Regions from separate parts of the Nocardioides sp. OK12 genome, predicted to be linked through region 1. Evidence: riboswitches for the same ligand, from Rfam matches in the RefSeq annotation. Region 1 holds a riboswitch; the other holds the start of a gene.

Region 1 (4,405 bases):
CTTCAACGTCTCGACCGCCCACGCGCTCAGCGTCGCCGCGGTGCCGCTGATGCTGAAGGGGCCCGACGAGGCGCAGCGCTCGATCGTCAACATCTCCTCGATGATGGGCCGGGCCTCCGGGCGGGGCTACCTGGCCTACGGCACCGCCAAGGCCGCGCTCGCGCACTGGGCGCGGCTGGCCGCCACCGACCTCGCGCCCCGTATCCGCGTCAACGGCATCTACGTCGGCTCGGTGATGACCAGCGCGCTGGAGTTCGTCGCCGGGCAGCCCGAGATGATGGACCAGCTCGAGACCAAGACCCCGCTCGGCCGGGTCGGCGAGGCCGAGGACATCGCCGCGGCGGTGCTCTACCTGTCCTCGCGGGCCGGGCAGTACGTCACCGGCAAGGTGCTGGAGGTCGACGGCGGCATCCAGCAGCCGAACCTCGACCTCGGGCTGCCGGACCTCGGGTGAGGTGTCCGCGGCGCGGGGCCTAAGGTCGGACGGGTGACCGCGTCAACCAGTTCAGGCCAGCAGACCCCGCAGCCGCGAGAGCCCCGCGGCGGCACGCCCACGGCGTACGCCGTCTCGCCCGACTCGGGCGAGCACTGGACCGCCGAGGGGGCCTGGCAGGTCGCGCCCGGCATCCACCGGATCCCGCTGCCGCTGCCCATGGACGGGCTCAAGGCGATCAACGTCTACACGATCGAGACCGACGACGGGCTGACGCTGGTCGACGGCGGGTGGGCGATCCCGGAGGCGCGCGAGCTGCTCGAGCGGTGCCTCAAGGGCATCGGTGCCGGCTTCGCCGACATCAACCGCTTCCTGGTCACCCACGTGCACCGCGACCACTTCACGATGGCCACCGTGCTGGGCCGCGAGCTCGGCATCGACGTGGCGCTGGGGCAGGAGGAGAAGCCGGCCCTCGACCTGCTCAACCACGCCGGCGACCTCACCGAGAACCCGTTCGTGGCGGTGCTGCGCTCGGCCGGCGCCCACGAGGTCGCCGAGGTGTGGCTGGGTGTCGGTGAGGACGACCCCGACCTGACCCACTGGCAGTACCCGACCACCTGGCTCACCGGCGACCAGCGCATCGAGGTCGGCGCGCGGGTGCTCGATGCCGTGCACACCCCGGGCCACACCCCCGGTCACTTCGTCTTCGCCGAGGCCGACGCCGGGCTGCTCTTCGCCGGCGACCACGTGCTGCCCACCATCACCCCCTCGATCGGGTTCACGGTGCCGCCGATGGACCAGCCGCTGGGCCACTTCATGGCCTCCCTGACCAAGGTGCGCTCGCTGCCCGACCTGCAGGTCCTGCCCGCCCACGGCCCCGTCTCGCCCTCGACCCACGCCCGGGTCGACGAGCTGCTCGCCTTCCACGAGGACCGGCTCGACCAGAGCCTCGCCGCGCTGTCGGCCGGCCCGCTCACCGGCCACGACGTCGCCGGGCGCCTCGGCTGGACCCGCCACGAGAAGGCCTACGACAGCCTCGACGTCTTCAGCCAGGGCATGGCCGCCATGGAGACCAAGGCCCACCTCGAGCTGCTCCACGCCCGCGGCCAGGTCACCCGCGAGGAGACCGACGGCGGGGTCGTCTTCACCGCCACGCCCTGACCGGGCCGCTTGCATGAGTCCCCGGTCAGCCGGGGGTTCCTGCACTTGTCAGGTGTTGCAACCCCTGACAAGTGCATGAGTCACCGGTCGACCGGGGACTCATGCACCCGGCGCATCGGCACGTGCGGGATGCCGTCCTCGAGGAACTCCTCGCCGTCGGGGGTGAAGCCGAAGGTGGCGTACCAGCCGGCCAGGGGCGACTGGGCGTCGAGGACGACGTCGCGGTCGGGGCAGACCTCGAGGGCGGTGTGCACCAGCTGGTCGGCGAGGCCGCGCCCGCGCACGCTGGGGGCCAGGACGACGCGCCCGACCCGCCAGGTGGTCGCGTCGTCGAGCACCCGGGCGTACCCGACCAGGACGCCGTCCTCGGTCAGCAGCACGTGGCGGGTGCCGGGCTCGGGGTCGCGGCCGTCGAGGTCGGGGTAGGGGCACTGCTGCTCGACGACGAAGACCAGCTGGCGCAGCCGCCACACGTCGTACGCCGCCGCGGGGTCGAGGGCGGCGAAGGGCTGGGCGGTGATGGCGAGGGTCACCGGACCATCCCACCACGCCGCCGGATACCCTCGAGGACGACAGACAGGGGAGCACCCGCCCGGCCGAGCCCGGGGTGGTGCTGAGAGTGCGGACCCGCCGCAGACCCTCCGAACCTGCTCCGGTTAAGACCGGCGAAGGGAGTCCAGGTGCGACGCATGCGTACGCCCATCCACCCCACGAGGACAGCCGCCGCGGCGCTGCTGGCCCTGACCGTCAGCGGCTGCTCGCTGGTCGGCACCGGCGACGACGAGTCGGCCACCGCCCCGGGCGGGGCCGCCGGGACCGACGGCGAGGCCGGCGGCACGGTCGTGCTCGTCACCCACGACAGCTTCTTCCTGCCCGAGAAGCTGGTGAAGCGCTTCGAGCGCGAGAGCGGCTACGACCTCGAGCAGCGCGCCGGCGGCGACGCCGGGGCGCTGACCAGCCAGCTGGTGCTCAACACCGACAGCCCCATCGGCGACGTCGCCTTCGGCGTCGACAACACCTTCGGCTCCCGGGCGCTCGAGGCCGACGTCTTCGCCCCCGCCGAGATCGACGCCCCCGCCGGCGTCGAGGAGAACGCGCTGCCCGGCGACGACGAGGGCACGCTGGTCGCCGTCGACACCGGCAACGTGTGCGTCAACGTCGACACCACCTGGTTCGCCGAGCGCGACCTCGACGCGCCCGAGACCCTCGACGACCTGGTCGACCCCGCCTACGAGGGGCTCTTCGTGACCCCCGGCGCGACCACCAGCTCGCCCGGCTTCGCGTTCCTGCTGACCACCGTCGCGGCGTACGGCGACGACTGGCAGGAGTGGTGGGAGGAGCTGCTCGACAACGACGCGAAGGTCGTCAACGGCTGGGAGGACGCCTACCAGGTCGACTTCACCCAGGGCGGCGGCAAGGGCGACCGGCCGATCGTGACGTCCTACGACTCCTCACCGGCCTTCACCGTCGACGGCGAGGGCGGCACGACCACCCGCGCCCTGCTCGACACCTGCTACGAGCAGGTCGAGTACGCCGGCGTGCTGCGCGGCGCCGACAACCCCGAGGGGGCGCAGGCGGTGCTCGAGTGGCTGGTCTCCCCGGAGGTGCAGGAGGCGCTGCCCTCCTCGATGTACGTCTACCCGGTCGTCGAGGGCACCGAGCTGCCCGAGGAGTGGACCGACCTCACCGAGCGGCCCGAGGACCCGTGGGCCGTGGAGCCCGCCGAGATCGACGAGAACCGCGACGCGTGGCTGCGCGAGTGGGGCGACCTGGTCAGCAGCTGATGACCGCCCCCCGCCGCGTGCTCGGCCTGGTCGCGCTGGCCGGGCTGCCGCTGGCGGTGCTCGGGGTCTTCTTCGTGCTGCCCGTCGCGGGCATGCTCGAGCGCGGGTTCGTCGTCGACGGCGACCTCGACGTCGGGGCCGTGCTCGAGGTCCTCACCCGCCCGCGCACCGGCCGGGTGCTGTGGTTCACGGTGTGGTCCTCGGCGGTCGCGACGGTCCTCGCGGTGCTGCTCGGGCTGCCTGCGGCGTACGCGCTGCACCGGCTGCGCTGGCCCGGACGCCGCGCGGTGCGGGCGGCGCTGCTGGTGCCGTTCGTGCTGCCGACGGTGGTGGTCGGGGTCGCCTTCCGCCAGCTGCTGGGGGAGTCGGGCCCGGTGGTGGCGCTCACCGGTGGTCGGGTCGACCTCGACGGCACCGCCGCGGGGATCGTCGCCGGCCTGGTGTTCTTCAACGTGGCGGTGGTGATCCGCGGCGTGGGCGCGGCCTGGGAGGGCCTCGACGTGCGGCCCGGGGAGGCCGCGGCGGCCCTGGGCGCCTCGCCGGCCCAGGTCTTCCGCACCGTCACCTGGCCGATGCTGCGCCCGGCCGTGGTCTCCTCCGCCAGCGTGGTCTTCCTCTTCTGCGCCACCGCCTTCGGCGTCGTGCTCACCCTCGGCGGGCTGCGCTACTCCTCGGTCGAGACCGAGATCTACCTGCTCACCGTGCAGTACCTCGACCTGCAGGCCGCCGCGGCGCTGTCGATGGTCCAGCTGGTCGCGGTGGTGGCGCTGCTGGTGGTCGCGGGCCGGCTGCGCGCCGTGCCCGACCCGACCCTGGCGCGCAGCACCGCCCGCCCGCGCCGGCCCCGGCGCGGCGACACCCCCCAGCTGGTGGCCACCGCGCTGCTGCTGGTGCTGGTCGCGGCCCCCGTCGCCACCCTCGTGGTCGGCTCGCTGCGCGTCGACGACGCCTGGTCGCTGGCCTACTACCGGGCCCTGGCCTCCGACGGCGAGCAACAGGCCCTGCAGGTGCCCGCGCTGGAGGCGCT
Region 2 (4,405 bases), on a different contig from region 1:
CACGGTCTCGACGAGCGGCGCCGGCCGCCCGTTGAGCAGGATCTGCTCGGTGGGTCTCATCGGGTCTCCAGGAGTGGTCGGAGTCGTCGGGGATCGGTGGCCGGGTCGACCCGGCCGGTCTCGAGGTGGTCGGCGACCAGCTCGGCGGTCAGCGGCGCCAGCAGCACGCCGTGGCGGAAGTGGCCGGTGGCCAGCACCAGGCCGCGGTCGCGGGTCGGGCCCACCAGCGGCAGCCCGTCGGGGGTGCCCGGCCGGTCACGGGCCAGCGCCTCGAGCAGCTCGGCGCGGTCGAGGCCGGGCAGCAGCTCGCGGGCGGCCTCGAGCAGCGCGTGCACCCCGCCCAGGGTCACCACGGGCGGCGAGTCGTGCTCCTCGCTCGTCGCGCCGATGACGACCTCGCCACCCGCCCGGGGCACCACGTAGACGGCGCGTCCGCGCACCCAGCCGCGCACCGTGCGGGACGGCGGGTCGTCGCTTCGAGCGCGCAGGACCTCGCCGCGCACGCCGCGCACGCACCCGGGCGGCAGGCCGGCCCGCTCGGCGTACGCCGCCGGCAGCGGGGTCGCGCCGGTGGCGAGCACCGTCACCTCTGCCCAGCCGGGGGTCGGCACGGGCTGAACGGGCACGCGCTCGAGCAGCGCCGCCAGGACCCGGCGCGGGTCGATGCTCGGGTCGTCGGGCAGCAGCACGCCGCCCAGCACGCGGCCCGAGAGGGTCGGCTCGAGGCCACGCAGCCCGTGGGGGTCGAGCTCCTCCACACGTCCGCCGAGCCGGCGCACCAGCGCGGCCTGGCGCTCGACCTCCTGCAGGTCGGCGGCGTCGCGGCCGACCAGCAGCGTGCCCTCGAGGCGCAGCGCGACGCCCAGCCGCTCGGCGTACGCCGGCCACAGGGCGAGGCTGCGGCGCCCCAGGTCGAGGAGCGCGGGCTCGTCGTGCCAGACCTCGGCGGCCGGGGTGAGCATGCCCGCGGCCGCCCACGAGGCGCCCCGCGCCGGTGCCGGGTCGACCACCCGCACGTCGTGGCCGCGACGCAGCAGCTCCTCGGCGAGCGACAGGCCCACGATCCCGGCCCCGAGCACCTCGACCCGGGTGGTGCCGGGGGCGCTCACGCGACGGCGTCGAGCAGCTCCCGGGCGGCCAGCAGTGGGTCGGGTTGTCGCCAGAGGGCGCCGATGACGGCGACGCCGTGGGCGCCCGCCGACCGCGCCTCACGGGCGCGAGGCGCGTCCATCCCGCCGATGGCCAGGAGCGGCAGGTCGCCGGTGGCCGCGCTGATCGCGTCGAGCCCCAGCGGCGCCGGCAGACCAGGCTTGCTCAGGGTGTCGAAGACCGGGCCGAAGCCCGCGTAGTCGGCGCCGTCCTGGGTCGCGCGGCGTACGTCCTCGGCGTCGCGGCAGGTCGCGCCGACGAGCAGGCCCGGCGCCAGGCGGCGCGCGTCGGCGACCGGCAGGTCGAGCGCCCCCAGGTGCACCCCGTCGGCGCCCGCCGCCAGCGCGACGTCGAGACGGTCGTCGACCACGACGGTGGCCCCGTGCGGACGCACTGCCGCGACCACGTCACGGGCCAGGCGCAGCGCCATGCGGTCGTCGACCCGGGTCGACCAGTGCTTGGCGCGCACCTGGAAGCCGCGCACCCCCAGCCGGGCCAGGTCGGGCAGGACGGACAGGTCGTCGGCAGGACCGACCAGGCAGAACAGACGTGGCAGCACCATCGCTCCTCGCTTCCTTCGCCGGCTTTACCCGGATCAGGTTCGACGGTCGGAGCGGCTCAGCTCCCTCTCAGCCCGCTGCCGCGAGCTCCCGTGGTGGACGAGGACGAACCTAGCGCGCGGGTGGGGACCGGCGTCAAGGCCCTCTCCCCCACACCTCGAGGGCTCAGGCGGCGTGGTCGATGCGGCGGGTGCCGGTGTGGTCGACGAGGTAGAGCGCGCCGTAGGGGTCGAGCCACACGAACACGCCGGGGTAGGGCTGTTTGACCCGCATGTGTCCGTGGGTCTTGATGCGGTGGTGGGTGGTGGTCATCGGCCCGTAGTTCCCGACCTCGCTCGTACCCCCGGCGTCCCCGGGTGCCCAGGGGTCGGTGTGGTCGACCTGCATGCTGTCGCTGGTGCAGGAGGAGAAGGGGAACACGTCGGCCGGCGAGATCACCCGCACGGCCCGCCTATGTCGGGCCGGGATCTCGTAGGCGTCGACCGGGACCTGACCCAACGGGTCCAGCACCGGACGGATCGTGAACCTCGCGTGGGGGCCGAGGACGTCGCGGACCCATTCGCGGGTCACCGGACCATGGCCCTCCACACGGCCGATCGGCGGCAGCGGTCCGCCAGCATCAGCGATGGAACGGCCGTCGAGGTGGACCACCAGCTCGGCGCGGGGCGCCAGACCGGTCAGGTCCAGGTCGTCGGGGCGGGTCTCGGGGTTGGCGAGCATCAGCACCGCCAGCACGCGGCGCTCGTCGGCGCTGACCGCCGTGGGGGTCTGGTCGGGCTGCTCCTCACCCACCGGCTGGCGCAGGACCTCGGCGGCATGGGGGTCATCGGGGAGCTGCTCGCGCAGCCGCTCCGCGACGGCGCTGATGGCGGTGTCGAGCTGCTCGATCACCGGGATGGGGGCGCGGATCAGGAACGAGGCCATCCCGTGCTCAGGGGTGCCGATCTTCTTCGCGAACGTCGCCCGCCGGGCCCGTTCCTCCTTCTCCCGCGCCAGCTCCGGTGCCGCAGCAGCAACCTTCCCGACCACCAGCGCCTCGAACCGGGTCCACGGGATACGCCCGTCCGCGGACTCCGCGACCTCCGCATCCACCCAGCCCGCCTCCAGGGCGTCGAGCTCGCGGGTCTTGGTCACCACGAACCGGGCATAGGAGGCACGGACCTCACCGGCCAGCACCCGGGCCCACAGCACCGGGTGGCGGTCCTGCAGGTCCTGCGCATCGGCGATCAACGCTGCCGCTGCGTAAGTGCTGCGCCCGATCCGCGCCCCCAGCAGCGAGGCCGCGAACTCACTGACCGGGCGGGTGCCCGCGCCGCCGTACTGCCTGGCCTGCTCCCGCCCCGGCTTCGACACCTCAGCAGGGTCCAGCTGGTGGTCCGGGTCGTTGAGCACCGCCCACCGGTACGCCACCACCAGCATCTGCACCTCCGCCTGCTGCGCAGTGGTCGCGAGCGCGGCAGCAGTGTCGAGGACAGCGTCCTCCGACATCTCCCCCACCACCGGCTTCCCGAGCATGCACCCACTCAAGCACCAGCCACCGACACTGAGGATCTGGGCGAAGCCGGCCTGTGCATGCCCGCCCTGCCGGCCGGTCGCGCTGGTGGCGTCGGACGCCGCACAGTGCCACCGTGGTCACAGCGAGCTCCTGAGCGTCTGACGAGGCCAGCATGACCAACAAAGCGACGTACGACGGGACCGACTTCTACTGCGACGTCGCCATCCCCCACCCCGAGCGCCTGCACGTGGTCCACGAGGACGAGCAGGTGCTGGCCTTCCTGCACACGCGCCCGTTCTGGCGGGTGCACGTCGTGGCGGTTCCCAAGCGCCACATCGCCTCGCTGACCACGATCCGGGCCGGCGACGAGCCCGACGTCCGGGCGCTGCTCCGGGTGGTCCAAGCCGTCGCCCGGGACGTGGAGGAGCAGCACGGAGAGGCTGCGATCCTGACCAACCTCGGGACGTACCAGGACTCCAAGCACCTCCACGTGCACGTGCACGCCGGCGGCCGGACGGAGCAAGCGCCTCAGTAGGTGCCGAGGTACTTCTTCGGAGTGCCCGGCGGGGGCAGCCGCTGCACCGTCACCGAGCCCATCACCGCCACGCCCTCCACCCGCACGACCGGGGAGTCGGGGCCCAGGTCGGGCGGCGTCTTGTCCTTGCCCTGGGAGTACTCCCCCATCACCGGGGTGCCGTCGACCAGCACCCGCACGTGGGCCGGCACCACGACCTTGACCTCGCCCATCACCGAGCTCGCCTGGATGCGGGTCTCGTGGCTCTCCAGGACCGCTTCGCGCAGGTCGAGCAGCACGCTGCCCATCAGCGCGAACGCGGTGTGCTGCGCCGGCACCCGCCACTCGCCCTGGCGCTTGCACTCGCCCATGATCGCGCGCGACGACAGGTGCTCGGGCGCCCTGACGGGGCTCGCCCCCGGCCGGGGCGACGGCACCTGGGCGCGAGACCCGTCGACGGGCTGCAGGTCGTGGGTGATCGGGACCAGGTCGGCGTACGTCTTGGCCGCCCAGGTCTGGTCCAGGCGCTCCTCGAGCTCGTCGAGGTCGAGCCGGCCTTCGCCGGCGGCCACCCGCAGCAGCTCGGCGACGCGCTCGCGGTCGGCGTGCGAGATCCGCATCATCGACGGCTCCGGCGGGCGTCCCTCCATCTCTCCCATGGGCGGCAGACTAGTGCCGGTGCGAGCG

Evidence for each region. Region 1 has a riboswitch for thiamine pyrophosphate ahead of OCU29_RS05500 (thiamine ABC transporter substrate binding subunit). Riboswitches for the same ligand answer to the same signal wherever they lie in the genome.
Region 2: linked by a shared signal. The riboswitch ahead of OCU29_RS00335 (thiamine phosphate synthase) and the one ahead of OCU29_RS05500 (thiamine ABC transporter substrate binding subunit) in region 1 are both predicted to bind thiamine pyrophosphate.

The regions. Positions count from the first base shown of each region.
Region 1 is NZ_BNET01000002.1:280,666-285,070, forward strand. Features, by position in the region: gene OCU29_RS05485 (SDR family oxidoreductase) at 1-454, shown strand, start outside; gene OCU29_RS05490 (MBL fold metallo-hydrolase) at 488-1,594, shown strand; gene OCU29_RS05495 (GNAT family N-acetyltransferase) at 1,675-2,127, opposite strand; TPP riboswitch at 2,163-2,285, shown strand; gene OCU29_RS05500 (thiamine ABC transporter substrate binding subunit) at 2,284-3,378, shown strand; gene OCU29_RS05505 (iron ABC transporter permease) at 3,378-4,405, shown strand, end outside.
Region 2 is NZ_BNET01000001.1:60,353-64,757, reverse strand. Features, by position in the region: gene thiS (sulfur carrier protein ThiS) at 1-60, opposite strand, end outside; gene thiO (glycine oxidase ThiO) at 57-1,109, opposite strand; gene OCU29_RS00335 (thiamine phosphate synthase) at 1,106-1,708, opposite strand; TPP riboswitch at 1,704-1,813, opposite strand; gene OCU29_RS00330 (HNH endonuclease signature motif containing protein) at 1,875-3,224, opposite strand; gene OCU29_RS00325 (HIT family protein) at 3,377-3,739, shown strand; gene OCU29_RS00320 (DUF1707 domain-containing protein) at 3,733-4,377, opposite strand.